Regions from separate parts of the Bradyrhizobium japonicum USDA 6 genome, predicted to be linked through region 3. Evidence: predicted binding sites of a transcription regulator. Region 3 holds the regulator's gene; each other region holds the start of a gene.
What was found. Region 3 encodes LexA, which represses DNA repair genes until DNA is damaged. Its sites were predicted from a motif close to TGTTCNNNNTGTGTTCNG; they were not measured.
Positions count from the first base shown of each region.

Region 1: a site for LexA is predicted at 4,360-4,377, ahead of uvrA (excinuclease ABC subunit UvrA). Genes of this name have one in related genera too.
Region 2: a site for LexA is predicted at 3,177-3,194, ahead of recA (recombinase RecA). Genes of this name have one in related genera too.
Region 4: a site for LexA is predicted at 6,275-6,292, ahead of BJ6T_RS34730 (DUF3072 domain-containing protein). Genes of this name have one in related genera too.

Region 1 is NC_017249.1:5,101,492-5,108,737, forward strand. It holds gene BJ6T_RS24145 (nucleoside hydrolase) at 1-391, opposite strand, end outside; gene BJ6T_RS24150 (HAD-IA family hydrolase) at 427-1,068, opposite strand; gene uvrA (excinuclease ABC subunit UvrA) at 1,285-4,263, opposite strand; gene BJ6T_RS24160 (outer membrane protein) at 4,579-5,337, opposite strand; gene BJ6T_RS24165 (outer membrane protein) at 5,479-6,231, opposite strand; gene BJ6T_RS24170 (outer membrane protein) at 6,455-7,144, opposite strand.
Region 2 is NC_017249.1:4,099,520-4,106,765, forward strand. It holds gene BJ6T_RS19100 (glycosyltransferase family 2 protein) at 1-522, opposite strand, end outside; gene BJ6T_RS48440 (hypothetical protein) at 1,388-1,609, opposite strand; gene BJ6T_RS47285 (hypothetical protein) at 2,135-2,302, opposite strand; gene recA (recombinase RecA) at 3,269-4,357, shown strand; gene BJ6T_RS19110 (hypothetical protein) at 4,453-5,445, shown strand; gene gcvP (aminomethyl-transferring glycine dehydrogenase) at 5,597-7,246, opposite strand, start outside.
Region 3 is NC_017249.1:4,959,076-4,966,321, forward strand. It holds gene BJ6T_RS23490 (ComEC/Rec2 family competence protein) at 1-1,640, shown strand, start outside; gene BJ6T_RS23495 (GAF domain-containing protein) at 1,650-2,591, opposite strand; gene BJ6T_RS47360 (hypothetical protein) at 2,806-3,240, opposite strand; gene BJ6T_RS23505 (hypothetical protein) at 3,426-3,647, opposite strand; gene lexA (transcriptional repressor LexA) at 3,854-4,555, opposite strand; gene BJ6T_RS23515 (molybdopterin molybdotransferase MoeA) at 4,732-5,943, opposite strand; gene BJ6T_RS23520 (hypothetical protein) at 6,175-6,369, opposite strand; gene BJ6T_RS23525 (HAD family hydrolase) at 6,525-7,151, opposite strand; gene BJ6T_RS23530 (alpha-hydroxy acid oxidase) at 7,165-7,246, opposite strand, start outside.
Region 4 is NC_017249.1:7,433,186-7,440,431, reverse strand. It holds gene BJ6T_RS34770 (ribulose bisphosphate carboxylase small subunit) at 1-67, shown strand, start outside; gene cbbX (CbbX protein) at 166-1,101, shown strand; gene rpe (ribulose-phosphate 3-epimerase) at 1,098-1,835, shown strand; gene BJ6T_RS34755 (hypothetical protein) at 2,226-2,438, shown strand; gene BJ6T_RS34750 (universal stress protein) at 2,470-3,306, opposite strand; gene BJ6T_RS34745 (Do family serine endopeptidase) at 3,501-5,036, shown strand; gene BJ6T_RS34740 (hypothetical protein) at 5,308-5,670, shown strand; gene BJ6T_RS34735 (DUF6496 domain-containing protein) at 5,684-5,971, opposite strand; gene BJ6T_RS34730 (DUF3072 domain-containing protein) at 6,044-6,238, opposite strand; gene BJ6T_RS34725 (hypothetical protein) at 6,354-6,575, shown strand; gene BJ6T_RS44120 (hypothetical protein) at 6,594-6,779, shown strand; gene BJ6T_RS34720 (hypothetical protein) at 6,866-7,111, opposite strand; gene BJ6T_RS34715 (hypothetical protein) at 7,208-7,246, opposite strand, start outside.

The sequences.
Region 1 (7,246 bases), 140 kb from region 3:
CAATGACGTAAAGCGGATTGTCAGGGGAGCCCGCGCGCGCCCGGGCCACGAGGTCATCGACGGCGGCCGCCTGCCGCGCCGTCTTGCCGGGGCCGACATAATCGGTGACGCCGCGATGAACCAGGCCATCCGGCGCGATGTTCAGGCGCTCCAGCAGGCGGAGGATTTCCTGGTAGCTCAGCTCCATGCCGTGGCCGGGACTGTCGGCGCGTGTATTGAAGAACGGCGCGGCGTAGATCGCCTCGACGTCGAACCGGTCCTTCGACAGCAGCATCTGCACCAGCGCGAACTGATCGTCGATCTCGTTGTAGGTGTCGGTGTCGAGCACGACACGCACCTTGCCGACCGGCGGCTCCAGGAGTTTGAGGCGGGCTGTGTCCGAGAGTGTCATCACCGTCTCCTTGGACCGGGAGTGTCGATTGCGGATCAGGCTTTGAGCGGAATCCGGCAGACCACGTCCGCGATCTCATCCATCTGCGCGAACATGTGATCGGGCGCAAGCGCCTGCAAAGCCGCCGGCGCGGCATAGCCCCAGCGGACCGCGCCGCAGGCGATCCCCACCGCGCGCGCGGCCTCGATGTCGCGGACCTCGTCGCCGATCGCGATCACGCGGCTCGGCTCCACGCCCGCGCGCCGGATGACGCGGCGGAATTTCGCGGGCTTGCCGAATAGCGACGCCGCGCAGTCAAAATGCGCAAACAGCGCGGCGGAATCGCCGAGCTTCTCGCGGGCATTGGCCTCGCTGTCCGAGGTCACCAGCGCAAGCTGCACGCCGTTCCCGGCCAGCGTCCGCAGCATCGTCTCGACGCCCGCAAACAGGGGAATCTCGCTAGCAGCCTCCGCCTTCAGCCGCCGCGCATGCCGCGCGATCGCCGGCAGCTTCCACAAGGGCACCTCGAGCCGGGCGAGGATCTCGCGCGACGAGGCATGCCGCAGTCCCTCGACATCCTCATCCGCGACACGACGAAAATTGAAGCGGTCGGCGACATCGTTGATGGTGCGCAGGAACCACGGAAAGCTATCGGCGAGGGTACCGTCGAGGTCGAAGATGGCGAGGGAGTAGGGCATCGACGGCTTGTTTGGCGGGGTCACACGGCAAGAGTTGCAAGGCTATCGCCAATGCAAGCTGGCCGCGACAACCTTTAAGAACAAATCCGCGCTCGGAATGAACAATAGGAGGTACCCCACGAGGCAAAGAACCAGGAGGCGGCCAGTTACCTTGCCAAATGCCAAATCTAAGAAGGCATCAGCTCGCGGCCCGTCGGATGAGGAGGGACATCAATCTCACTCCGCCGCCTCGCTCGTGCTCCGCCGCTTCGGCTTCCGCGCCTTCTTCAGCACCGGCTCCAGGAATTTGCCGGTATAGCTCCTTGGCGCCTTTGCGATATCCTCCGGCGGGCCCCAGGCGACGATCTCGCCGCCGCCGTCGCCGCCTTCGGGGCCGAGGTCGATGACCCAGTCTGCGGTCTTGATGACTTCGAGATTGTGCTCGATGACGACGACCGTGTTGCCTTGGGCGACCAGCTCGTGCAGCACCTCCAAGAGCTTCTTGACGTCGTGGAAGTGCAGGCCGGTGGTCGGTTCGTCCAGGATGTAGAGTGTGCGGCCGGTGGCGCGCTTGGACAATTCCTTGGCGAGCTTGACGCGCTGGGCTTCGCCGCCTGACAGGGTCGTCGCCTGCTGGCCGACATGGATGTAGTCGAGGCCGACGCGGTGCAGGGTCTGGAAAGTCTCGCGCACGCGCGGCACCGCCTTGAAGAACTCGGCGGCTTCCTCGACGGTCATGTCGAGCACGTCGGCGATGCTCTTGCCCTTGAACAGGACCTCCAGCGTCTCGCGGTTGTAGCGCTTGCCCTTGCAGACGTCGCAGGTGACGTAGACGTCGGGCAGGAAGTGCATCTCGATCTTGATGACGCCGTCGCCCTGGCAGGCCTCGCAGCGGCCGCCCTTGACGTTGAAGGAGAAGCGGCCGGGCTCGTAGCCGCGCGCCTTCGCTTCGGGCAGGCCGGCGAACCATTCGCGGATCGGCGTGAAGGCGCCGGTGTAGGTCGCGGGGTTCGAGCGCGGGGTGCGGCCGATCGGCGACTGGTCGATGTCGATGATCTTGTCGATGTGCTCGAGGCCCTCGATGCGATCGTGGGGTGCGGCGCCTTCGCTGGCGCCGTTCAGCTTGCGTGCGATGGACTTGTAGAGCGTGTCGATCAGCAGCGTCGACTTGCCGCCGCCGGACACGCCGGTGACGGCCGTGAACAGGCCGAGCGGAATTTCCGCCGTGACGTTCTTGAGGTTATTGCCGCGCGCGTTGACCACCTTGATGGTGCGGCGATGGTTCGGCGGGCGCCGCTCCGGCACCTCGACCTCGAGCTCGCCGGTCAGGTACTTGCCGGTGAGCGATTTAGGGTTGCGCATGATCTCGGCGGGCGTGCCTTCGGCGACGATGTTGCCGCCATGCATGCCGGCGCCGGGGCCGATGTCGAGGACGTAATCGGCAAGCAGGATCGCGTCCTCGTCATGCTCGACCACGATCACGGTGTTGCCGAGATCGCGCAGGCGCTTGAGGGTGTCGAGCAGGCGGGCGTTGTCGCGCTGGTGCAGGCCGATCGAGGGCTCGTCCAGCACGTAGAGCACGCCCGTCAGTCCCGAGCCGATCTGCGAGGCGAGGCGGATGCGCTGGCTCTCGCCGCCGGACAGCGTGCCGGAGGAGCGGGACAGGGTGAGGTAGTTGAGGCCGACGTCGAGAAGGAAGGTGAGGCGCTCGCGGATCTCCTTGAGGATGCGGCCGGCGATCTCGTTCTGCTGCGTGTTCAGCGCCTCGGGCACGGTCTCGAACCATTCGCCGGCCTTCCTGACCGACAGCTCCGAGATCTCGCCGATATGCTTAGCCCCGATCTTGACGCAGAGCGCCTCGGGCTTCAGCCGGAAACCCTTGCAGCCCTCGCAGGGGACGTCGTGGAAATATTTTGCGAGCTCCTCGCGCGCCCACTCGCTCTCGGTCTCGCGATAGCGGCGGTTGATGTTGGTGATGACGCCCTCGAACGGCTTCTTGGTGTCGTAGGAGCGGACGCCGTCCTCGTAGGAGAACTTGATCTCGTCCTCGCCTGAGCCAAGGAGGATCGCGTTCTGCGTCTTCTTCGGCAGATCCTTCCATTTGGTGGTCAGCGTGAACTTGTAGTGCTTGCCGAGCGCCGTCAGCGTCTGCACATAGTAGGGCGATGACGACTTGGCCCAGGGCGCGATCGCGCCCTTGCCGATGGCGAGCTCCTTGTCGGGGATGACGAGGTCTTCGTCGACATGCTGCTCGACGCCGAGGCCGCCGCAGGCCGGGCAGGCGCCGTAGGGATTGTTGAACGAGAACAGGCGCGGCTCGATCTCCGGAATCGTGAAGCCGGAGACGGGACAAGCGAATTTTTCCGAGAACAGGATGCGCTCGGGCCCGCTCTTGTCGTGGATTTTTGCGGTCTTCTTCTTTTCTTCGGCTGGTGCAGCCGCTGCAGCCGCATCGGCGAACTCGACGACGGCGAGGCCCTCCGCGAGCTTCAGCGCGGTCTCGAAGCTTTCGGCGAGGCGCTGGCCGATGTCGGCGCGCACCACGATGCGGTCGACCACGACGTCGATGTCGTGCGGAAATTTCTTGTCGAGCGTCGGCGCCTCCGCGAGCTCATGGAAGGTGCCGTCGATCTTGACGCGCTGAAAGCCCTTTTTGAGCCATTCGGCGAGCTCCTTGCGGTACTCGCCCTTGCGGCCGCGCACGACGGGGGCGAGCAGATAGAGGCGGGTGCCTTCGGGCAGCGCCAGCACGCGGTCGACCATCTGCGAGACGGTCTGGCTCTCGATCGGCAGACCCGTGGCGGGCGAATAGGGCACGCCGACGCGCGCCCAGAGCAGGCGCATGTAGTCGTAGATCTCGGTGACGGTGCCGACGGTCGAGCGCGGGTTCTTCGAGGTCGTCTTCTGCTCGATCGAGATCGCCGGCGACAGGCCGTCGATCTGGTCGACATCAGGCTTCTGCATCATCTCTAGGAACTGGCGCGCATAGGCCGACAGCGATTCGACGTAGCGGCGCTGGCCCTCGGCATAGATCGTGTCGAAGGCGAGCGAGGATTTGCCGGAGCCCGACAGCCCCGTGAACACCACCAGCTTGTCGCGGGGAATCTCGACGTCGACATTCTTGAGGTTGTGCTCGCGCGCGCCACGGATCGTAATTGCGCGCAGGCTGGATCCCGCGTTCTGCTGTTGGCGCTTCGCCTTGATCACTTCATCCATCCGAGTTGCCCTCAAGGAATCCCAAAGGTGCGCGATCGCGCCAACAAAAAAGGCGCGCGTCGCCCGGAACCGGGATCGGCGCCGATGGGTATGCCAGCGAACGTAGGAAGAACGGGGACGGATTTCCAGTGGCGTGTGCGAATCGTCAACGGATTGTTGGCGCGCTGGCGGCATCTGGCAGGAGCAGGGCGCCCGGAACGTGCGAAGGGCCGGCGCGAGGCCAGCCCTTCGTTCGCGTTTGAATGCGGATTTGGGGCAATCCGCACATGATCAGGACTTGAAGGTGACTTGGAGGCTCCTGAGGGAAGCTTTGTCTCAGTATTTGGCGACGACCGGGCCGCCCCAGCGGTAATTGATGCGGATCAGGCCCATGTCGATATCCTGGCCGATCCGGTCGGTGCGCGGCGGGAAGCCGCCGACGAGAGTTGCGAAGTCGGCGCTGTGATGGCCGAGGAACACATGGTTGTACGCGCCGCCGACCGACCAGTTCTCGGCAAAACCCCATTCCACGCCGATGCCGATCGTGTAGCCCCAGCGGGTCTGGTTGACGCTGTTGAACGTCGCCGCCGCTGGCGCGCCCGGAAAGAAGGTGTCGTATTTGTCGTGGGCCACGGCTGCGCCGGCCTTGCCATAGAGCAGCAGATTGTTCACGGCGTAGCCGAGCTGGCCGGTGAACAGACCGAAGCTGTCGATCTTGGTCTGGTTCGTGATCGGCGCCAACGCCACGCTGACATTGCTGCCCTTGAAGTCGGCCCAGTTGCCCTGGCCCTCGATGCCGAACGCCCAGCGCGATTTCTGCCAGCGATAGCCGAGCTGTCCGCCGACCGTGCCACCGCCCGCATTGTGACAGCCTTCGCCAACGGCCGGATCGACAGCGATGCCGAGCGCGCGGGTCACGCCCCAGCAGGCATGGGCCAAGCCGCCGCCGCCGTTGATGCCGGCATAGATGCCGCTCCAGTCATAGACGGGAACGGCGGCCGCCGGCGCCTTGTAGAGCGGCAGATCGGCGGCGGTAGCAGGCGCGACCGCGCCGAGTGCGAACAGGCTGACCGCAGCCAGCATCCATGTCTTCATGTCACGTCCCCAACTCGAAGCCATTCGCGGACGCCTTGCGCGCGCCTCACGACTCCAAGACGGTTGGGTGCACCCTCGCGCGAAAACAAAAGGCCGGCGCAAGGCCGGCCTTTCGTAACGCGATGGCGATGGAGGCGACGCTTAGTACTTCGCCACGACCGGGCCGCCGAAGGTGTAGTTCAGGCGAACGGTGCCCATATCGACGTCCTGCTTGATACGGTCGATGCGGTCGTTGATGCCGAGAAATGTGAACGAGTTGTTGCGCTGGCCCATGAACAGATGGTCGTACTCGATCGCAACGGACCAGCCCGGCGCGAAACCGAATTCGAGGCCGGTGCCGACCGCACCGCCCCAGCGCGTCTCGCTTGCGCTGTCGAGGACAACGCCGCCGATTAGACCGTTGTACTTGGCGTGCGTGACGGCCGCGCCACCCTTCACGTACCAGAGCACGTTGTTCCAGGCATAGCCGACCTGGCCGGTGAACAAGCCAATCCCATCGATCTTGGTCTGGTTGACCAGCGGGGGCGGGGTAAGCACCAAGCTCGTATTCGAGCCCTTCAGGTTGGCCCAGTCGCCCTGGGCTTCAAGGCCGAACACCCAGTTGGCCGACTGCCAGCGATAACCGACCTGGCCACCGACGACGCCGCCGGTCGCATTGTGACAACCTTCCGCCGTGTCCGGACCGGCAATGCCGAAGATGTTGTTGACATCCCAGCAGTTGCGGCTCGAAGCGCCGCCGCCGTTGATGCCGAGGTAGAAGCCGGACCAGTTGTAGACCGAGGCCACAGCAATGGGCGCCTTGGTGTAGGGGCGGGCCGCCAAATCGGCCGCCGAGGCGGGAGCCAACGCGCTGAGTGCGAACAGGCTGGCCGAGGCCAGCAAAACCTTCTTCATTTCAATTCCCCAGTTTCATTTCTCTTTGTCGGCGAAAAACGGCCGACCCAATGACCCAATCGATGTCATTGCTCTACACCATTGAAGCCGAAGGTTGTGTCACCGGAAGGCCACAGCTCTCCCCGAAAGCGTTGGGAATCGGTTGGCCTGCATCTGGACGCGCGAAAACAAAAAGGCCGGCGCAAGGCCGGCCTTTCGTAACGCGGTGCGTTGGAAGCGAAGCTCAGTACTTCGCGACCACCGGGCCCCCGAAGTGATAGTTCACGCCGACCTGCACGGTGTGGAAGTTGAGCGTGCCGGTGGGCAGGGCGCCCGAGAAGTAGGTCTCGCCGCCGAGGCTGCGATAGAGGTACTCGCCCTTGACCGACCACTGCGGAGCGAAGAACGCCTCGACGCCCGCACCAACGGTCCAACCGGAGTGCCACTTGCTGTCCGACGCGGTCAGGCCGAGAGCCGAGAGGGTGATCTTGTTGTCGATCCAGGCGTAGCCGCCGGTGCCGTAGAACAGGACCTGATTGACGGCGTAGCCGATACGGCCGCGCACGGTGCCCATGGCATCGGTCTTCGAGCTCGCCGTCGCGGTCACAACGCCGAATCCGGGAACAACAGTGGCGCCGGTCACCGAAGCGCTGACGTCAGCCCAGGAACCATCAGCCTCGACGCCGAACACGACGTTGCCGGTCTGCCAGTTGTAGCCGGCGGTGCCGCCGACGAAGCCACCCTTCATCTTCGGGTCGCCGGAACCGTTTTCCCAGGCGCCGCCGCCGACGATACCGAGGTAGAAGCCGGTCCAGTTGTAGACCGAGGCCACCGCCACCGGAGCCTTGGTGTAGGGGCGCGCCGCGAGATCAGCGGCCGAAGCCGGAGCAGCGAGAGCGAACAAACAGGCCGAAGCCAACAAAACCTTCTTCATTTTCAAACTAATCCCAGTCCCGGTTTCTGTTTTTGCCTTCCGTGCGTTCGGAAGGACATCGGACGCCGTGGTCCAACTGATGTCGTGCTTACACCAGCAAAG
Region 2 (7,246 bases), 860 kb from region 3:
CAATCGGGTCTTGCCCGCCAGATAGAGATCAGTCAGGCACTGCTGGCCCGAATACAGATAAATTTGGCGTCCTCGCCGGTACTTTATGCCGCTGTCCTGGACGAGATGAGATGTGGAGGTCATGAACGCAGCGGTGGGATACGTTCTCGCCAATTCCGCAAAAGTCGCAAGCGATCCTGGCGTGAGCCAGTCGTCGTCGTGCAGCACTTTGATCCAGTCGCCGCGACATGCGAGCATCGCGTTGTTGGTATTCTCAACCTGGCCCCGGCCGCGGTGGTTCTCGATAACGCGAATGCGCGGGTCGCTCCGCGCGTGCTCGGACAGGATGCTCCAAGTCGCGCCCTCTGGACCTTCGTCGTCGCTGATCACCATTTCCCAGTCGGCGTGCTCCTGCTGCAGCACGCTTTCAATCGCACGGCGCACCATCTCCGGTCGGCGGAAGGTGGGTATTGCCACCGAAATGAATGGGCGGTGTTCCGAACTCCGGGAGCTATCGAACCGCTCGGCGTACAATTGATCCATTCATCGTACCTCGTTGATCGAAGCGGTCGTGGCTGGAAGTGGCAGACCCTTCTTCGGCTTGCGCCTGTTCGCAGAGCATCTTGAATCGAACCGAGCGAACGAGGCGCGTGAATGCTAGGGAGACGATCCCGACGCGGTCATCGTCCATTCGCATGAACTTTGTTGCCGCAGGCCGCGACGTTTCGAAGCGGCCGCTGGTCCGCCTTGGTGAAAGAGTATTTTTGGTTCCCCTCGGTTTCTGCCGCTGCAGCAGCTGCACCAACGCGATGACGGATCAAGATAGGAGCGGCCAATCGAGGCGGCGTTGGTTCAGTTTCTTGCGGAGCGCCCGAAGGATTGCGCGAAGCTCTGCCGCGTTGCTCCTTTCCAGCGGGAAGCGAGGCGCGAGCGTGATGGCGTTCTCAATCACCGGTAGATGCCGAGGGCCGTTCGGTGACAGATGGAGGTGACTGCGTCCTGCCGCGACGTGCTGTCTCACCTCGCGACAATTGAACGACTTCAAATCCGGCTGCGGCTCGTTTCAAAATCGGACAGTGAGGTCGGAAACAGGCGGGTGCCCAAACCCGGGTGCTGTCCCAATTAGGACACTCGCAGCATCAAGTCAGGACAGGTTGCTTGTTGGGCTTCGGAAGCAAGAACGCCGTCCGCTTAAATGAAGCGCGGACGGCGGCTTACCAGCCCCGGGAGGGAAACTGCAAAATCCCGATATCATTATGTCAGCACGTCTCGTGCCAAGGTTCATCGGGACACCCGCAGAATTTGGAAAACCTTCATCCTCAAGCGTTGGTGTCGCCAACGCGAATGACTACGCCGGGGCGAATCCGGATCTATGCTGGCAACGCGACCGCTCAGGCGCCGTCTGCTTCTAGGCCGGCTTTGGCGGCTGAAGCGGCTTTGGCGGCTGAAGCCCTGGCGATGTCAGCCACTCGCTCATGTGCGAGCCGGTCTCGGCTTGGCGCGCTTTGCGTAGCAGGGTTTCGCGCTCAGCCCCGGCGGGAAGCTTCCTGGCTTGCTCTCTCAGACGTTCGGCTTCTTGGGCAAGGCGTTGTTCGAGGGATTGAGTCTGCTTGAACCGTCGGCGCTCCATGACACAACCTCGTCTTACGGGTCCTAACCGCAGGGTTTGAGTTCCAGTGAACTTAGTATGCCGACGGGCCACCTTCAGTTCCAAAGTGAACTTTCAAAATCAAGCCGCTTCAAAAATTCGCCTTGGACCAGGGAGGTCGGAAGCAGGCCGGTACCAAAATCCGGATGCTGCTCGAATTAGGACAGCGGGGCTGTCGGATTGCGACATCAATAAAAACGCCGCCCGCTTAAATGTCGCGCGGGCGGCGGCTTTCCAGCCCCGGAGAGGTGGATGCAAAACCCCGGTGATGATGAGTGTGCACAACCTGTGCCAAGGTTTTATGTCACGTTGCGGGACACCTCAGAGGGGAGAGGGGCTAGGCTACCGCCTGCAACGGCCGCGATCGCGATGGTTCGGGAGGTCGGCGAGCTCTCCGCCCATCTGGTGGTCTAGGCCGAGGTTGGACGGAGAGCCGCGCGCCGGACCCCCGTCGCGTGACAATGCTAGGAACGTGCCATGACAGTCGTGTGAAATTGTCGGCGCCGCTCAGTGGACGTTGATCTTATCCAGAGGCAGACGAAGCTCCGCCGCGCGCGCCTCGCGATCTCGCCTGCGGAACTCATTTTCCTTGTGTTCGAATTTGATCATTTCCTGCGTGGCGGCTTCCAATAGCCGATTGCGCCCGTCCGCCTGCTGCTGCGTGTTTTCCGTCATCACCCGGACTCCCGTCAACGACGAGCGGCACCATCCTCAGACAGGCCAGACACCCCAAAAGATTCGCTAGGGATTGCGGATTTATGACGGCGACGTTCCGCTCGCGGATACACCAATCGTAGCCCCGAGATGGCAGATTAGGACACTCGACAAACAACAACGTCGCCCGCTTGCAATAAGGCGGGCGACGTTGTTCCAGCCCCGGGAGGAATTGCAAAATCCCGGATGTCGTCAACCTTGGCTGATAAGCGCGAAGCGGTCTGTTCGATAACCGACTCTCGCGGAAGGAATCAGGACACTACAGCACTGCGCCGGGCGGCGGCTTACAGGCCAACGCTCAATCAACGTGGCGCAGGTCGGCGCCCTCGAACAGATAGGTTGATTTGCCCGGGGGCCTCTTGCGGCGGCCCTACTGCATACCCATGAACAGCGCCGCGACAAACAGTGCGGCGCGAAAGGCTGCAATGCCAAGGCAGATACGCGCTTGGAGTGAATACGGATTGACGTGGGGCTGTTCGATCATGGCCTCACCTCGGAGGCTGCAAGCCCGGCGACCTGGCGCCACGTCGGCTTGGCGGGCCTTCCTAACGAGGGCTTCACGCTCTGCACCCGGCGGGCAGCTCGAAATGGATCTATGAAAGAGGCCGCCAACTGAGGCGGCCTTACTTTGTTCTCCCAAACAACCTAAAAGCGAATTTGTAGGTTGCACGGTTGTGTCCTGTCAGTTGCCACACCTCAAACGGGTTAATCCAAAGAGTGCATGAACAGGTTGTGGCTATTCGAGAACGAATTAGGACACTTACAAATTCAGCTTAGGACACTTGGGGTTAAATACAGACAGCACCAAAACCCGCGAAAGAACATATTGCGAACCTGGAACAAATAGGGTACATTGCTTTTATCGATGACCCGCCGCGCCAATCGTTTGTCCCGCACCCGAATCCTCGCCATAAGGAGCACGACCCAATGTCCAACACTGCCCTGCGTATCGTCGAAGGATCCTCCATGGACAAGAGTAAAGCTCTGGCCGCCGCGCTCTCCCAGATCGAGCGCCAGTTCGGCAAGGGCTCGGTGATGAAGCTCGGCAAGAACGACCGGTCGATGGATGTCGAGGCGGTGTCCTCGGGCTCCCTCGGGCTCGACATCGCGCTCGGGATCGGTGGTCTGCCGAAGGGACGCGTTGTGGAAATCTACGGGCCGGAATCCTCGGGCAAGACCACGCTGGCGCTGCACACGGTGGCGGAAGCGCAGAAGAAGGGCGGAATCTGCGCCTTCATCGACGCCGAGCACGCGCTCGACCCGGTCTATGCGCGCAAGCTGGGCGTCAACATCGACGAGCTCCTGATTTCGCAGCCGGACACGGGCGAGCAGGCGCTGGAAATCTGCGATACGCTGGTGCGCTCGGGTGCGGTGGACGTGCTGGTGGTCGATTCGGTCGCGGCGCTGGTGCCGAAGGCCGAGCTCGAGGGCGAGATGGGCGATGCGCTGCCGGGTCTCCAGGCCCGTCTGATGAGCCAGGCGCTGCGCAAGCTGACGGCCTCCATCAACAAATCCAACACCATGGTGATCTTCATCAACCAGATCCGCATGAAGATCGGTGTGATGTACGGCTCGCCGGAAACCACGACCGGCGGCAACGCGCTGAAATTCTATGCCTCCGTCCGTCTCGACATCCGCCGCATCGGCGCGATCAAGGAGCGCGATGAAGTGGTCGGCAACACCACGCGCGTCAAGGTGGTGAAGAACAAGCTGGCGCCGCCCTTCAAGCAGGTCGAATTCGACATCATGTACGGCGAGGGCGTCTCCAAGATGGGCGAGATCCTCGATCTCGGCGTCAAGGCCGGCATCGTCGAAAAGTCCGGTGCCTGGTTCTCCTATGACAGTCAGCGCCTCGGCCAGGGCCGCGAGAATTCGAAGGCGTTTTTGAAGGCCAACCCCGACATCACCGCCAAGATCGAGACCTCGATCCGCCAGAACTCCGGCCTGATCGCCGAGCAGATTTTGGCCGGCACGCCCGAGCGCGACGCCGACGGCGAGGAGCCGGCGGACGAGTAAGACCTAGCGCGAAGAGTTTTCGCGAGGAGCGGGCGCTGAGGACGTTGAGTTGCCGACGTCGTCAGTGCCCGCTTCGTTTTGGGGGGGCGTTCGCGATGAAACGCGTGATCCTGACCAGTTCGTCCGGCGTCGGTCTTGCCCATGAGGATCGCGCCGACATGGTCGTGCCGTTCATCTTTCGCTTCGTTTCGGGGCCACTTCCGTCGGCTGAACACCTCAATGGCTATCTAGGTGGACGCGCGCTCAGAATTTTCGAAGAGATCATCTGGTCTGATTGCGTCCGCCAACTGCCCTATGTTCAGCGCCTGGATCGGGAAGGTGCACTACTCTGGTTCTGCGAGACTTACGGCGTCGAGTTGATCGAGCTGTGGTTCGATCCTGAACCCAACAGTCAATTGCAATTGATCTGGATCCTCGACTATCTGCGTTCCGAGCCATCTATCGCATCGAGTCTGAGATTACGACGTGTCGATTTCGACCTGCGTGGAGCAGATCCGACAGAGCTTCGTCATCGTGACGTGCGGGAGCTCGATATTGAAGAAGGCGATTTCGAGATCGCGAGCCTGGCCTGGGAGGCCTACCGCGCGCCGACGCCCGAGCTCTGCTCCGGGCTGCTCGACAGGCCGCTCGGCAAGTTGTCTTTCCTGAAGCCGGCCATGGAAGACCTGCTCGCAGAACTGCCGTCGCCGACGACGGGACTGGGGGCGACCGAGGCGCGGCTTCTCGAACTGATCGCGAGCGGACACAATCGTACCGACCAGCTGTTTCGACCGGGCGCGCTCAAGACACGCGTGTTCGATCCGTGGGAGTTAGGTGCGCTGCTCGAAGGACTCGCTTTCGGCCCGACGCCCGCCATTGCAGGTTTGGACGGCAAGCTGGCGACGCTCGACCCGGACAATGGACGAGGTCGCAACGCGGCCTTTCGCCGGAGCCGGCTGTCGCTAACCGAATTCGGCCGAGGGATCCTTGAAGGCCGGGAGGATTTCCTTCGTCGCAACCCGATTCGGCGCTGGTGGGGTGGTACGCTTCTCACCAACGAACGGCTTTGGCGGTGGGATGCGCGGAGGCGTTCGCTGGTGGTGCCTTAGATACCGTTCGGGGCTGTAGGGTGGGCAAAGGCGCGCAAGCGCCGTGCCCACCCTATTCCAACGCGTACAAAGGTGGTGGGCACGCTTCCGCCTTCGCTCTTCGAGCTATGGCGGACAAGCCGCTTTGCCCACCCTACGAAGCTACGATCCCTTACTCCGCCGCTTCCGCGTAATCGCTCACCGGCGGGCACGAGCACACCAGGTTGCGGTCGCCATAGACGTTGTCGACGCGCCCGACCGGGCACCAATATTTGTCGGTGCGCGAGGTGCCCGCGGGGAAGCAGCCCTCAGCGCGGGTGTAGGCGCGCTTCCAATCGTCGTCCGCGATGTCGTGCACGGTGTGCGGGGCGTGGCGCAGCGGCGAGGCCTCGATCTTGAAGCGGCCGCCTTCCACGTCCGCGATCTCCTTCCGGATCGCGATCATCGCGTCGCAGAAGCGGTCCAGCTCGGCCTTGGATTCCGATTCAGTCGGCTCGATCATCAGCGTGCCCGGCACCGGGAAGCTCATGGTCGGGGCGTGGAAGCCGTAGTCGATCAGCCGCTTGGCGATGTCGTCCACCGTCACACCGGACGTCGTCTTCAGCGGTCGGGGATCAATGATGCACTCATGCGCGACGCGGCCGTTGTGGTTCTTGTAGAGCACCGGGAAATGCGCATCGAGCCTTGCCGCGATGTAGTTGGCGTTGAGGATCGCGATCTCGGTGGCGCGCTTCAGGCCTTCGCCGCCCATCATCAGGATGTAGATGTAGGAGATGGTCAGGATCGACGCCGAACCGAACGGCGCGGCCGAGACGGGACCGACCGGAGCTTCGGCTTGCGTCGCCGGGTGACGATTTTCAGGATGACTTGGCAGGAAAGGCGCAAGATGCGCCTTGACACCGATCGGGCCCATGCCGGGGCCGCCGCCGCCATGCGGGATGCAGAAGGTCTTGTGCAGGTTGAGATGGCTGACATCGGCGCCGTAATCGCCGGGCCTGCTCAGGCCGACCTGCGCATTGAGGTTGGCGCCGTCGAGATACACCTGGCCGCCATGGCCGTGCACGATGTCGCAGATCTCGCGAATGTGCTCCTCGAACACGCCATGCGTCGAGGGATAGGTGATCATGACCGCGGCGAGATCGTTCGAATGCTTCTCCGCCTTGGCGCGAAGATCATTGACGTCGACGTCGCCGTTCTTCTCGCAGGCCACCACGACCACATCCATGCCGACCATCGCGGCCGAAGCCGGGTTGGTGCCGTGGGCGGAAGAGGGGATCAGGCAGATTTTCCGGTGCGTCTCTCCGCGCGCGGCATGATAGCCGCGGATCGCGAGCAGCCCGGCATATTCGCCTTGCGCGCCCGAGTTCGGCTGTAGCGAGATCGCGTCGTAGCCGGTGATGTCGCACAGCCACTTTTCCAGCCGCGCGAACAGCGCGTGATAGCCGCGTGCCTGCTCGCGCGGCACGAACGGATGCAGCGAGCCGAATTCCGGCCAGGTCAGCGGCATCATCTCGGTGGTCGCGTTCAGCTTCATCGTGCACGAGCCGAGCGGGATCATGGCGCGGTCGAGCGCGAGGTCGCGGTCCGAGAGCTTGCGCATGTAGCGCAGCATCTCGGTCTCCGAGCGATGCGCGTGGAAGACGGGATGGGTGAGGAAGGCGGTGGTGCGCTTCAGCGCCTCCGGCAGCGCCTCGCGCGTCGAAGCGTCGATCTCGGCATAGACTAGCGTGCCGCCGAACGCGCGCCAGACCGCTTCGACAGTTGTCGGCGTCGTGGTCTCGTCGAGCGCGATGCGCAGCGCGGTTTCGCCAACGCCGAGGTT
Region 3 (7,246 bases):
ACATGTTCTTCCAGGGCATCGGCGCCTCCGGCTTCGTGATGGGCACGATTGCGGCATCGGTGCCGCCGGATGCCGGTGGCTTGCGGCTACGTTATGCCGCCTTCATGCAGGGGCTGCGCGATGCGATCGACGCGCGCATCCGCGCCACGCTCGAGGGCGACAACCGGGCGATTGCGACCGCGCTGCTCACGGGCCGGCGCGATGCGATCAGCACGCCCGTCAACGACGCCATGTTCATCTCAGGGCTCGGCCATGTGCTCTCGATTTCCGGCTATCACATGGCGGTCGTCGCCGGCGTGGTCTTCTTCGCGGTGCGCGCGCTGCTGGCGCTGATCCCTGGAATGGCGGCCGGCTTTGCCATCAAGAAATGGTCGGCGGCCGCCGCCCTGGTCGCAGCCGCGTTCTATCTGCTGTTGTCGGGCGCGGAGGTCGCGACGCAACGCTCGTTCTTCATGACCGCGGTGGTGCTGATCGCGGTCATGGTCGATCGCCGTGCCATCACCTTCCGCACGCTGGCGGTGGCTGCGCTGATCGTGCTCGCGGTCGCACCGGAAGCACTGGTGCATCCGAGTTTTCAAATGTCCTTCGCCGCGACGCTCGGACTGGTCGCGCTGGTGCAGATCGGCATGCCGAACCTGTTTGCTTCGCCCGATCATTCCGCGACCGCGCGGATTGCAATGTGGGGCGGGCGTGAGATCGCGATGCTGTTCCTGGCCTCGCTGATCGCGGGGCTCGCGACCACGCCCTATGCCGCTTTCCACTTCCACCGCGTCACCCCATTCGGCGTGCTCGCCAACCTCGGGGCGATGCCGGTGGTCTCGGCCCTGGTGATGCCCGCGGGGCTGTTGGGTTTGATTGCAGCGCCGTTCGGGCTTGATGGTCCGTTCTGGTGGTTGATGGGGATCGGCATCGACTGGATGGTTGCGGTGTCGCGCTGGGTGGCCGCTTTGCCGGGCGCAGTCGGCCGCATCTCGGCTTTCGGCATCGCACCGCTGATCGCTGCAAGCTTGGGGATCATCGTGATGGGCTTGTTGCGCACGCCGTTGCGCTGGGCCGGCGCGGTGGTGTTGTTGGCAGCGATCCTCTGGGGACTGTGCGCGCGGCAGCCCGATGTCCTGATCGCCGGTGACGGCCAGAGCGTCGCGGTGCGGGGCAGGGATGGACACCTCCATCTGATCAGGTCGAGCAAGGACAGTTTTCTTCTGAAGGAATGGCTCGCCGCCGACGCCGATTCGCGCGACGCCGGCAGTGCCTTACTGGCCGCCGGCGTGTCGTGCGACGAGGCCGGCTGCGTGACGCCGCTCGCCGACGGGCGCCTGGTCGCGCTGGCCTTGCGCATCGATTCACTGGCTGACGATTGCAGCCGTGCCGCGCTGGTGGTGACGGCGCGGCCGGCGCCGCCGGATTGCGCGGCGATGGTTGTCGACCGGCAGCGTCTCGCAAGGCAGGGCGCGCTGGCGCTGACGCGAAGCGGCGACGGCTTCGCGGTTCAGGCGGCGAAGACGAGGGGGACAGACCGTCCATGGTCGCCGGCGGCCGCCGGCGAGGCGGATTTCAGCGCGAGCCTTGCGCCGCAGGTGGCGGCTCCCCGCAACCGCGACGCGACGCCATCGGAAGCCGACCTGCAGGCCGAGGATTGAGCGGACGGGTTACAGATACCAGGCCAACACGGCGTCGAGCCTGGCATTGCCGATCACCGGCAGGACGACCATCTGGCTCAGTCCAGAGGCGCTGGCCTGCAAGGCCGCGACCGAGCCGTCACGCGCGAGATCGTCGTTGAGTGCGGGCATGCCGGTGGCCCAGGCCCCGCCGATGCTGCCTTCGCCTTTGGCGATGGATTTCGTCGCGTAGAGCGCGGCGAGGTCGGTCTGCGCGCTGCAATCGCCGGCGCGGAAGACCAGCGCCGAACGGGCCTCGTCCGGGACCCAGATCTCGAAGCGTCGCGCAATCGGGGTCGCCTGCGCCGAGAGGAACGTCAGCACCCAGGTCTGATCGGTGCCGGTCCGGTAGGGGACGCCGACGCCGAGATTGATTCCGACCTTGGCGGCGTCCTCCCAGCGCAGAAAACTCCTGGCATCGTGCAGGTCCTTGATGATCAGCGGCAGGCCGGCTTTCCAGATGCGACCGGGCAGGCCGAAGCCACGCGGAAATCTGGTGTGGCGGGAGTTGAATTCGAACATGTCGGCGGTGCCGTAGTAGCCGTCGACGAGCCCCATCTCATGGGAGGCTTCGGCATCGTTGTGCCAGAGCTCGATCGCGCCGACATGGGCCTCGTCGTCGCCGCAGAACAGCACCATGACGGCTTGCAGGAATTCGCCTGAAAACACCGGCACCGCCACGCCGCAGGTCAGCCCGGCGGCGATGGCCTGATCGGTCCGCTTGAAATAGGAATCGGCGAATCTGGTGAGGATCACGGGGTGGCCGCTGGCCCAGGCCTTGCCGGGAAGCCCCTCGTCGTATCCGAAGTGCAGATCTTCGCTCACGGCCTTGAACGCGGTCAACCCTTCGCCGTAGAGGCCGCCGCCGAATTCCAGCCGTATGCGCGTGCGGTCAGGCACCCAGAGTTCAACGACGCGAATGAAGGTCTTCATCGAACGTGTCCGCCGTCTCAAGCCGCACCAAGCATCGGCCATTTGGCTGCGGAACGGACGTTCAAAATTCAGGCAGGACAGCGCAAACTTCGTGCGGTGGGAGGAGGTCCGCCCGATGGAGTTTCGCGGGACACGAACGGCACCATCTCGCCGGCCTCGGCCGGCGATGGCGATTTTCAATCCTGGCCCGACCTGCCGGCCGGGAATGGTCATGTCAGCCGATCGGCAGGCGGGTGATGGTCGGCCGGTTGTCGGTGATGATCTGCGGCTTGTGCTCGCGCTCGCCGAGCGGCTGGGTCACCGGCAGTTGCAGCACGGTCGCGCGTTGGCCTTCGACCAGCTGCGTCACCAGCACGGATTTGCCGTCGGGGAATTCGATCGCATCATGATGGCGATCGGGAATGTGCGGATCGATCTTGCCGAACTTGCCGACGCGCGAATTGACGGTGCGCGTCCAGATCCAGCGATTGTCGTAACGGACGTTGTCGGCGAAGGCGAGCTCCGTTCCCGGCAGCAGGCAGACCGCGACGGTCGGATCGGCCGCAGAGGCAAAGCCGCGCGTCGAGGTGCCGCGGAAGGTTGTCGTGACGATCGTCTCGCCGACTTCGGCGGGACGCGACGCGACGGCATGCAGGCTGTAGTCACACATCGGGTGCTCCTCAATCGGGATAGCAACCCGCGCCTCTTCTGAGGCGCAGGCCTCTATCAGAGTGGAAGCCCGCGATTATATGCGATGTTGAGGGCAAATCTGCGGCTTGAGTCCGCAGACTGCCATCACAATATCTTTTCCAAATGCACTGGGAACAAAGCCCGTCCCCGTGGATTCTGCGAGCGTCAGCGGCCCGCGGGCGCGGACCAACCCGGATATTGCCAGGCCGGCTGCGACGGTTGGTTGACTGCGTCGCGGGCCTTGCGGGTTTGATCGCTCACGGCGCTGTCCTTGCGGACATGGGGCCGCGATTGCGCGCCCGCGGCCAAGGCTTCCGCGGCCAAGGCTTGCGACGCTGAAGCTGCGATCAGTGCCACTGCAACTGTGCTCAGAACGATCTGGCGCATGACTTCTCCTCGAACCTGAAGGCCGCGAGGCAGGGCTGCTTCGTGCGGCGTGCCGAGGATGTACCGCCGGGGAAGGGGCCGGATAATCTGCGCAAAACCAGAAAGACTATCCAGCCGGAGCGGACAATCGTCCGCTCCAAGCTCGGATCGGCGATGCCGATCTAAAGCGCGCGGGCGCCAAACAACCGATACCGGCGCGTCCGGTATCAGTACTTCCGGTACAGCCCGATCAGCTTACCCTGGATCTTCACCCGGTTGGGCGGCAGGATGCGGACCTCATAGGCCGCATTGGCGGGCTCGAGCGCGATCGAGGCGCCGCGGCGGCGGAAGCGCTTCAGGGTTGCTTCCTCATCGTCGATCAGCGCCACCACGATATCGCCGGTATCGGCGCTCTCGTTGCGCTGGATCAGCGCCATGTCGCCGTCGAGAATGCCGGCCTCGACCATGGAATCGCCGCGTACTTCGAGCGCGTAATGTTCGCCCGAGCCGAGCATGTCAGGCGGTACGCTGATGGTGTGGCTGCGGGTCTGCAAGGCCTCGATCGGCGTGCCGGCCGCGATGCGGCCCATTACGGGGACTGCGACGGGACGCTCGCCCTCATCCGCCGGCGGGCTCGAAGTCGTGCGGACCTTGCCGAGATTGCCTTCGATGACGCTCGGCGTGAAGCCGCGGCGGCTGCCGGCGGCGGCCTGAAGCTCGGGCAGCTTGATCACCTCGATGGCGCGGGCGCGGTTGGGCAGGCGCCGGATGAAGCCGCGCTCCTCGAGCGCGGTGATCAGGCGATGGATGCCCGATTTCGAGCGCAGGTCGAGCGCGTCCTTCATCTCGTCGAAGGAGGGCGGCACGCCGCTTTCCTTCAACCGTTCGCTGATGAACCGCAGGAGTTCGTATTGTTTGCGCGTTAACATCTCGACCAAAATCCCCCGGTTGATGTCGTTCGATTCCGAGACGCTGAATTCAGCAGTAAGCCGCTACATGCTCGAAACAAATCATGAACGGACACTATATGTTCGATACATGTTCCGCAACTGCTTAATTTACAGTGAACGCGACAAAGTTCGCGGAACGCACGCGAACGAAGCGCTCAGACGGGCAGCCGCAAGACCTCGCAAGGTGTGCCGGCTTCGGCTCTCGGCGCGAATGGCGCGCGCACGAGAAGTGCCTGTGCCACAGCGAGATTCGCAAGCAGCGAGGAATCCTGGTGATTGACCGGAAGGGCGAGGAGCGTGCCGTCGTCGCGCAGCTCGAGGCGCGCGCGGAGGTAATCCTCGCGCTGGTCGTTGGCGCCGACGTCGCGGCCGAGCACCGCGCGTTCGCGGCGGTGATGAATCATCGAACGGCCCGAAAGCGCGCGAATCAACGGCACCATGAACAGGAAGCCGCAAACGTAGGATGACACGGGATTGCCGGGCAGGCCGATCACGCGCATCGCGCCGAGCCGCCCGTTCATCATCGGCTTGCCCGGCCGCATCGCGATCTTCCAGAACGCCATCGAGATACCTTCGTCCCTCAGCGCCTGTTGGACCAGATCGTGGTCCCCGACCGACGCGCCGCCGGTCGTGATCAGGATGTCGGCGCCGCTCTCCCGCGCGCGGCCGATGCCCGCGGTGGTGGCCTCCAGCGTATCGGCGGCAACGCCGAGGTCGATGGTATCGGCGCCCTCGCTGCGGGCGAGCGCGTGCAGGGCGTAGCCGTTGGAATAGACGATCTGGCCGGGACCGGGCGTGGTGCCCGGCATCACCAACTCGTCGCCGGTCGCGAGGATCGCGACCTTCGGGCGTCGTCGGACCGGCAGTTGCGGGTAATTCATGCCGGCGGCGAGCGCGAGGTCGCGCTCGGTGAGCCGGGCTCCCTTGCACAGCAGCACCTCGCCTTCCGAGAAGTCGACGCCGGCGGGGCGGATGTGCCGCCCCGTTACGGCGGCTTCCTTGATCGTGATTCGCTTGCCGTCCGCGACCGTATCCTCCTGGATCACGACCGCATCAGCGCCATCGGGAACGACACCGCCGGTGAAGATACGCACGGCCTCGCCGGCGCCGACCGATCCCGCAAACGGGCGGCCCGCCGCGACCTCGCCGATCAGGGTGAGCTGGGAGTCGATCTTCGCCGCATCGACCGCGCGCACCGCATAGCCGTCCATTGCCGACATCGCCTGCGGCGGCTGCGTGCGCCGCGCGGCGACGTCGCGCGCGAGCACGCGGTGAAAGGCCGCGTCGAGCGCGATCACCTCTTCAGGCAGCGGCTCTGCGCCCGCCAGCACCGCGGCGAGCGCGTCGGAAACCGGCATCAGGGCCACGGGTGAAAACTCCTGCTGGGCCCGTTCGGGCAAATCGGCGGCGAGAGTTCTAGCCGAGTGCAGGCGCAGAGGCAAAACAGCGGCCGAGCAGGATGATTTATCCTGCGTCATCTGTTCTGCGATGAAGGGGGTGCATCAAGTCCGTCGCGGCATGATCCGGAAGGCGAGACAGACCGGTACGAGGATGGCCATGGCGAGGACGAGAAAGACGAGAGCCACGGCCAGCATCGGTCATCTCCCCGACGGCTTGTACGGACTGACGTCCGGCGCTGCGGGGCCCTGATCCTTGTCGGGCAGCGGATCGGCCTGGGATTTCAGGTCGGCGGCCTTGCTGATCAGCTTGGCGGAAAGCTCAGAATCCGATGTGGTCCTGGCGAATTTCATCAGCAGAGAGGCCTGCTTGGTAAGGTAGGTTTTGCCCAACACGACGATAAGCCCGATGTAGAATTCCCAACGGACTCATGAGTCCTGAGAGGGGTAATCGTTCCGGGAACTCCGTATAAAAATGCGCAAAGGGTTTTGGTTCCTCGCCCTCCAGCAAAATAGTTCCATTCGCGGCCCGTCGGCTTGCCGGCCAGAGGTCAGATTCCGAGCGCCTTGAGGGCGTTCCCGACGTCGCGGGGCGAGGTCACGTGGACCGTGGTCAGGCCGCGCGACCGCGCTCCTTCGATGTTCTCGGCAAGATCGTCGAAGAACACGATACGGTTCGCGGGCACGCCGATCGCGGCCACGACATGGTCGAAGGCCTCCACATCCGGTTTGCGCAGGCCGATGCTGGACGACAGATACAGGGCGCGGAAATGGCCGAGCAGGCCGGCATATTCCTTCGAGAAATGGTCGACATGCGGCCGGTTGGTGTTGGAGAAGGCGTAGAGCGGCAACTGCTTTGCCGCACGCGGCAGCAACTCGGCGATGTCTGGCATCTCGCCGGCGAAGATCGCGTTCCAGCCCTCCAGGAACTGCGCGTCCGAAATGCCGATCCCGAGCGAGGCGCGCAGCGAGTCAAAATAGACCTCGTCGCTGATCTTGCCGACCTCGTGCAGCCGGTAGGCTTCGCTGTCCCGCACATAGCGCGCGACGATGGCTTCCGGCTTGCAGCCGGCATGTCCCGCCCAGCAGGCGATCGCCTTGGAGAAATCGATGTCGAGCACGACGCGCCCGAGATCGAACAGGAGCGCGTCCGCGCTGCCGGGAGAGAGCGAGCTCATTGCATCCTTTCACTCAATATCGATAGGGGTCGTGGTCGAACAGCGGGAACGCGCTGAATACGCTCGGCGCATTCGTTGCGGTCGCCTGGTGCAGG
Region 4 (7,246 bases), 2.5 Mb from region 3:
GGAGGTGGGCGGACGTGCGATCCGCTACACCACCGTGCGCCGGCCGGCCGCGCACGCGTCGACGTAGTCACTCCTCTCCGCGCGGGGCACTCCCTGCTCCGTTTCCTTGGCGGACCACTGCTTCGCCGCTCTCCCCGCGGCGAAGCTCTTTTCTTCGAGGTGCCGATGCTTGATGTCCCTCATGCGACGACCGCTGAAACGAGCGAGACCAGTTTCGATCTCCGCAAGGAGGCCGAGGCGGCCGGGATCACCGACACGCTGCAACAGCTCGAGCGGGAGCTGATCGGCCTCCGGCCGGTCAAGAACCGCGTGCGCCAGATCGCCTCACTTCTGCTGATCGAGCGCATCCGTCAGCGTGCAGGCCTGGCATCGTCGCCACCGACGCTGCACATGTCGTTCACCGGTAATCCCGGCACGGGCAAGACCACGGTGGCGCTGCGCATGGCGAAGATCCTGCATGGTCTCGGTTTCGTGCGGCGCGGGCAGGTGATCTCGGTGACGCGCGACGATCTCGTCGGCCAGTATATCGGCCATACCGCGCCGAAGACGAAGGAGATCTTGAAGAAGGCGATGGGCGGCGTGTTGTTCATCGACGAGGCCTACTATCTGCACCGGCCCGACAACGAGCGCGATTACGGCCAGGAGGCGATCGAGATCCTGCTCCAGGTGATGGAGAACCAGCGCGAGGACCTCGTCGTGATCCTCGCCGGTTATGGCGAGCGGATGACGAGCTTCTTTGCCTCCAACCCGGGCTTTCGTTCGCGCATCGCTCATCACATCGAATTTCCGGATTATGCCGAAGCCGAGCTGCTGGTCATCGCCGAGCTGATGCTGAAGGAGCGCGGCTACGGCTTCTCGGCCGCCGCGCGCGAGGCCTTCGAGAAGTACATCGAACTGCGCCGGACCCAGCCGTTCTTCTCCAATGCGCGCTCGATCCGCAACGCGGTCGACCGCATCCGCCTGCGGCAGGCCGATCGCCTCGTGTCTGATCTCAACCGGATGCTCGATGTCGTCGATCTCGAAACGATCGATCCGACGGACGTCCTTGCGAGCCGCGTCTTCAGCGGCGGTGCGGACGCGCAGAGGAGTGCGAAGCCATGACGGGAGAAATCCTCATCGCGCCTTCGATCCTGGCCGCAGATTTCGCGCGCCTCGGTGAGGAGATCAGGGCTATTGATGCTGCCGGCGCCGACTGGATCCACTGCGACGTCATGGACGGACATTTCGTGCCGAACATCAGCTTTGGCGCCGACGTCATCAAGGCGATCCGGCCGGCGACGGCGAAGATCTTTGACGTGCATCTGATGATCGCGCCGACCGATCCCTATCTGGAGGCGTTCGCAAAGGCAGGCGCCGACGTCATCACGGTTCATGCCGAGGCCGGCCCGCATCTGGACCGCTCGCTCCAGGCCGTCCGCGCGCTCGGCAAGAAGGCTGGTGTCAGCCTGTGTCCGGCCACGCCGGAAGCTGCGATCGAATACGTGCTTGATCGTCTCGACCTCGTGCTGGTGATGACGGTCAATCCCGGCTTCGGCGGCCAGTCCTTCCTCGACTCCCAGATCGAGAAGATCAGGCGCATTCGAAGCATGATCGGCGGCCGGCCGATCCGGCTCGAGGTCGATGGCGGCATCACGCGCGACAATGCCGCCGCCGTGGCTGCCGCGGGCGCCGACACCCTCGTGGCAGGATCGGCCGTGTTCCGCGGCAAGAGCAGCGCCGATTATGCGGGCAACATCGCCGCCATCCGCGCTGCTGCGGAAGCCGGCAGGGTTCCGAAGCTGCAACATGGTTCGGCGCAGACGATCCGGGCCGGCGAGACCGCGCTCGCCCGGTAGAATACGGCATACAGGCATGGCAGAGCGGGCGTCGCGCTGGCTGTGCCATGGCGTGCCGTTCCGTCCGAGGTTCTGCAGGGCATGCGGCACAGCGCAGCGGGCCTTCCTCGCGCGAGTTCTGCGCAGAAATGCAGGGCAATCTCATCGGGTGGCCGGAATCGATCGAACGGTATCTTGATCTGATCGGCATCTTCGCCGCGCGCCGGCGCTAAGCCTGGCCAATGAGTTCCCCGTGGAGTTCTCCGATAGGAACCAATGGGGGCCTGCGCGTTTCCCAGACGTTAACCCAGGTTGCGCGGGGTGCTTCGCACGCAGTAAATGTTTTGCATAACCGCCATCGGCCTGACGTAAATCAGGGCAATAAGCTCAGTGAATGCGAGGGAGGGTCTCATGGAGAACGTACGTCGCTACCGGGCGCTGGCGTCTCTCTGTCGTCAGCAGGCGGCCTATCGGCCGCTCCAGAACTGGCAACTCCTTGGCCAAGCCGAGCATTTCGAATATCTCGCCGAGATTGCGCTGAAGGCGCATTTCGATGCGTGCAACGCGCAGCCCAAGGACGAGGCCATCGCCACCGCGCCATTTGAGACCCCCGCCGCGGCGTGAGGGCGTCGGTCCGTTGCGGATCATCTCTCGATCAATGTGACATCAGCGTCGGGACGGTCATGGCCTCCAGCATGGCGCGGGTGACGCCGCCGAGGAAGCGTTCCTGCAACCGTGAGTGGCCGTAGCCGCCCATGACCAGGAGATCGAGGCCCTCGTCGGCGGCCAGCGACAGGATGGTCGGCTGGATGTCGGCGCGCGCTGCCGACAGGCTGACCGTGCGGGTCGACAACCCGCGCCGGCCGAGGTGTCTTGCCAGATGGCTTGCCGAGACCTCGTCGCGAACGGCGTCGGCTTCGTTGATCGTGATGATCACGATCTCCTCGGCGCGGGCCAGGAGGGGAGCGGCGTCGCGCATCGCGCGGGCGGCGAGGCGGCTGCCATCCCAGCAGATGCCGATCCGGTTCGCCTTGAATGAACCGCGAAAGGTGTAGGGCAGGAACAGCACTGGTCCGCCCGCCTGGAACAGGATCTCGCCGGGCATATCATTGTCGAATGAGCCTTGCGCCGGATCGGGCTGCAGCACGATGCTGAGATCGTGGAGCCGCGCCATCTCGCCGAGCGAGCCGGCTGCATCCGCCGGGATTGCGCCGAGCGGGTGGCAGGTGCAGGAGATGCCGGCGTTCCTGGCTTCGCTCTGAAATATCGCCAAGGCGGCCTCGGCGCGCTCCACCGCGCGCTCGCGCTCCATCTCGAACACGGCCGCTACGGCGGCTCCGCCATCCAGGACGTAGGCAGTGCTGCTCGCGATGTACCCGACAGCGACGGCGTCGACGTGTGCGTTGAGTTTCGCCGCGAGCGCGATCGCGCCGTCGATCACCGCGTGCATCGGGCGCTCGGTCGGGATGTGGACGAGAATGTCTTTGTACATGGTGTGCCTCCGATGGACATCATCCAGTGGCGGCAGCCTATCACGGCGCACGTGGCCCGTGTTGAGCCGCATCAAATATGCAGCCCTGATTTTCGCGGGACCTTTGCCAAGATTTAATCGGGCGGACGGGACGCCGTAAGGTGACGATGTCCATGTTGGGTGCAAGGCGACTTACCCAACATGGACATTTCGACATGAACGACCGCGTCAATTCCGACACCACCACGTCCCGCAAGATCTTGAAGCCGCGCCGGCTTGCGCTGCTGGGCACCGTGGCCGCGCTTGGCGTGGCCGTGCTGGCTGCCTCTCCCGCTTCGTCGCAGTTCGGTCTGAACTCGTTCGTCGCGCCGGCCCAGGCCGCGGAAGCCGCCGCGACCCCGCCGGGCTTCGGCGATCTCGTCAGCAAGGTCAAACCCGCCGTCATCTCGGTGCGGGTCAAGATCGACCGGGACAATGACAAGAGCGCGATGCTGCAACAGAACCGGATGGATTCGGACGAGGATTCGCCGTTCGACCAGTTTTCGCGGCAGTTCGGCTTCCGCGGCCCTGGTGGCATGAACGGCATGCCGCGCCAGCGCCACCAGGTGATCACGGGCGAGGGTTCCGGCTTCTTCATCTCCGCCGACGGCTATGCCGTGACCAACAACCACGTCGTCGATCACGCCGAGTCGGTGCAGGTGACCATGGACGACGGCACGAGCTACACCGCGAAGGTGGTCGGCACCGATCCGAAGACCGATCTCGCGCTGATCAAGGTCGATGGCAAGAAGGACTTTCCGTTCGTCAAATTCTCCGACCAGAAGCCGCGGATCGGCGACTGGGTGGTCGCGGTCGGCAATCCCTTCGGCCTCGGCGGCACCGTTACCGCCGGCATCGTCTCGGCCAACGGTCGCGACATCGGCAACGGTCCCTATGACGACTTCATCCAGATCGACGCGCCGATCAACAAGGGCAATTCCGGCGGTCCGGCCTTCGACATGAACGGCAACGTGATCGGCGTGAACACCGCGATCTTCTCACCCTCCGGCGGTTCGGTCGGTATCGGCTTCGACATTCCGGCTTCGACCGCGAAGCTCGTCGTCGCGCAGCTGAAGGACAAGGGCTCGGTCACCCGCGGCTGGCTCGGTGTGCAGGTGCAGCCGGTGAGCGCCGAGATCGCCGACAGCCTCGGCCTCAAGGAGGCGCGCGGCGCGATCGTCGACAACCCGCAGGACGGCAGCCCTGCGGCGAAGGCCGGCATCGAGGCTGGCGATGTCATCACCGCCGTCAACGGTACCGCGATCAAGGACTCCCGCGATCTCGCCCGCACCATTGCCACCCTGGCGCCGGGCACCTCCGTGAAGCTCGACGTCTTCCACAAAGGCGAGAGCAAGACGGTGACACTCGCCCTCGGCGAGTTGCCGAACGAGCGGCAGGCCAAGGCCGGCGAGGGCAAGGCGCAGCCGAACACCGGCACGCCGCGCCTCGGTCTCAGCCTGGCGCCGGCCGGCGACGTCCAGGGCGCGGGCCAGAAGGGCGTCGTCGTGACCGATGTCGATCCGCAGGGACCCGCCGCGCAGCGCGGCATCCAGACCGGCGACGTCATCCTCAATGTCGGCGGCAAGGCCGTCGCCAATGTCGGCGACGTCCGTTCCGAGCTGGCGCAGGCCAAATCGTCCGGCAAGAACAGCGTGCTGTTGCAGGTGAAGAGCGCGGAAGCGACGCGGTTCGTCGCGGTGCCGCTGGCGTAAGCCTCGCGCTTCCGGCGGCAAACTCAAAGGGCGGCCTGCGGGCCGCCTTTTTCGTGCGCGTCTGGAAGATTCCCACAGGTGTCGATAACATTCTCGTTAACGGCAGCGTTGATGACGGGTTCGTCCGAAAAAGCCGCGTTCGCTCGTCACAGTTCAGAATCACGTGTTGGGCTTGGGCGTCAATGAAGACGCCCAAGCGAATTGCAGGAGTGGAACTTCGAACGCCCGGCCTTCTTGTGGAACCGGTGGTTCGCATTTGATCGGTGCCGACATGGATCGATTGAAGCTCTCGCTGAGGTGTGCGCTGCTCTTGGCGCCGCTTGTCATGACGACCGGAAGCGCCCTGGGGCGCGACGATGGCCGCTACGCAAACTCGCCCCTGAAACCCTGGTTCGATAGCTTGCGCAGCCATCTCGGGCCCTGCTGCTCGGATGCAGATGGCTTTGCTGTATCCGACCCCGATTGGGAATCGCACGATGGGCACTATCGCGTGCGGCTCGACGGGCAGTGGGTGGACGTGCCTGATGAGGCCGTCATCACCGAGCCAAACAGGGCCGGCCACACCATGGTGTGGCCGGTGAAGACTGCATTCGGGATTTCGATCCGTTGCTTCATGCCGGGCAGCATGATCTGACGCGGGTCGGGCGTTACCGCTTGCTGGATTTGCGCTTCGAGGTCTTCTTCGTTTTCTTGGCTGTCTTCTTGGCCGTCTTCTTCTTGGAGGTCTTTCGCTTCGACGCCTTCTTCGGGACCTTCTTACCTTTCGCGCGCGCTTCCGACAGGCCGATTGCGATCGCCTGCTTGCGACTCTTCACGCGTCCGCCACGACCGCCGGGGCCGCTTTTCGCGGTGCCCTTCTTGTAACGGCGCATCTCGCGCTCGACATCACTGCTGGCGCTGCGTGAGTAGCGGCGTTTCTTTGCCTTGCGTGCCATCAACTCTCTCCCTTGGCCCGGGGAAAGAACCGCATCACTGACCCAACGTTCCGAATGCGCTGGCCGCGCTCCTCAGAAGGAGTTCGCCAACTCGATCTCGTCTTCCAGCGCTCGAATGCGGCGCGCAGCCTCAGCGGAGGACAGAGCCCGATCGTATTGAGTGGGCTGATAGGCCTCCTCGCTCAGACGCTTCAGCCTCAACCCCTGCGCACGCGTCATCTGCTCCGTGAGGAAAACCCTGGCGTCGTATTTACCTTGAACCTGCATCTGGCCTCTCCGTTCCCAAATCGTCACTTGACTATATGTTCTTATTTTGTTCTAACAAGTCATGGACAACAGAATTAATGAAATTCGACGCAAAATCAGCGCCTTGAGGCTCGAGATGGCCGACATCGAGGTGTCTGTGCGCGACCTCGTCGATCGCGACCGCGACTGCACTGAAAAGGCCCTGGCGCAGATGGATCTGCGCCGGAAGATCAACCTGCTGATCGGCGAATGGAAGGCGGCCGGTGGCGGCGATGTCTTGCCTGACGTCCGCGAGCGGGTACGCCTTCGTCCTGCAACGACATCCGGCAATCCGCTGCGCGTGATCGCGCGCCGCTGAGAATTTTGGGAGCGTGCAGTGGAGGAAGACCCGGACACGTACCGGATTCTAAAACTGCGCGCCGAAATTCTCGAACTCGGCTCCGCCATCCGGCAATTGCAGCGCGAGGGTCTCGACGATGCCGCAGCCCAGCTCCTGATTGCACGCAAACGTGCACAGCTCGAGCATCTCGTGAAGGCGAATGCTGCAGGACGGCCGCTCTAGCGATGTGACGCTGGAAGGATTCCCAATCCAGCTCCAAAGCGAAAGGCCCCGCGTCGCCGCGAGGCCTTGATTGTCGGCGCCGGAGCTCACTTGGTGTTGCTCATGCCGCCCTTGTTGTTCGTCATGGTGCCGCCTTGGTCGGAGCCGGGGCCAGAACCACCTTGACCGGAGGGATCAGCGCCCTTGGAGGACTTGGTGTTGGCGCCCGTGGTCTGCGACGAGGACATCGCGGATCCGTGCTTGGCCTTATGCGACTTGGCCTGCGCGGCGAACGGAGCGGCGGCGAGGCCGGTTGCCAACATCACGGTGAGAGCGAGCGTGGTGGTTTTCATGCGCGGGAACTCCCTGAGTTAAATTGACGCAGGCAGCCAACCGTCATTTGCCGCAGGAGTTCCGAACGAAAGCGTCCGGTGCGCATCACGCGCGCTTCAAAATTCCTTGTCCTCGGCGAGGATGAACACGAGGCC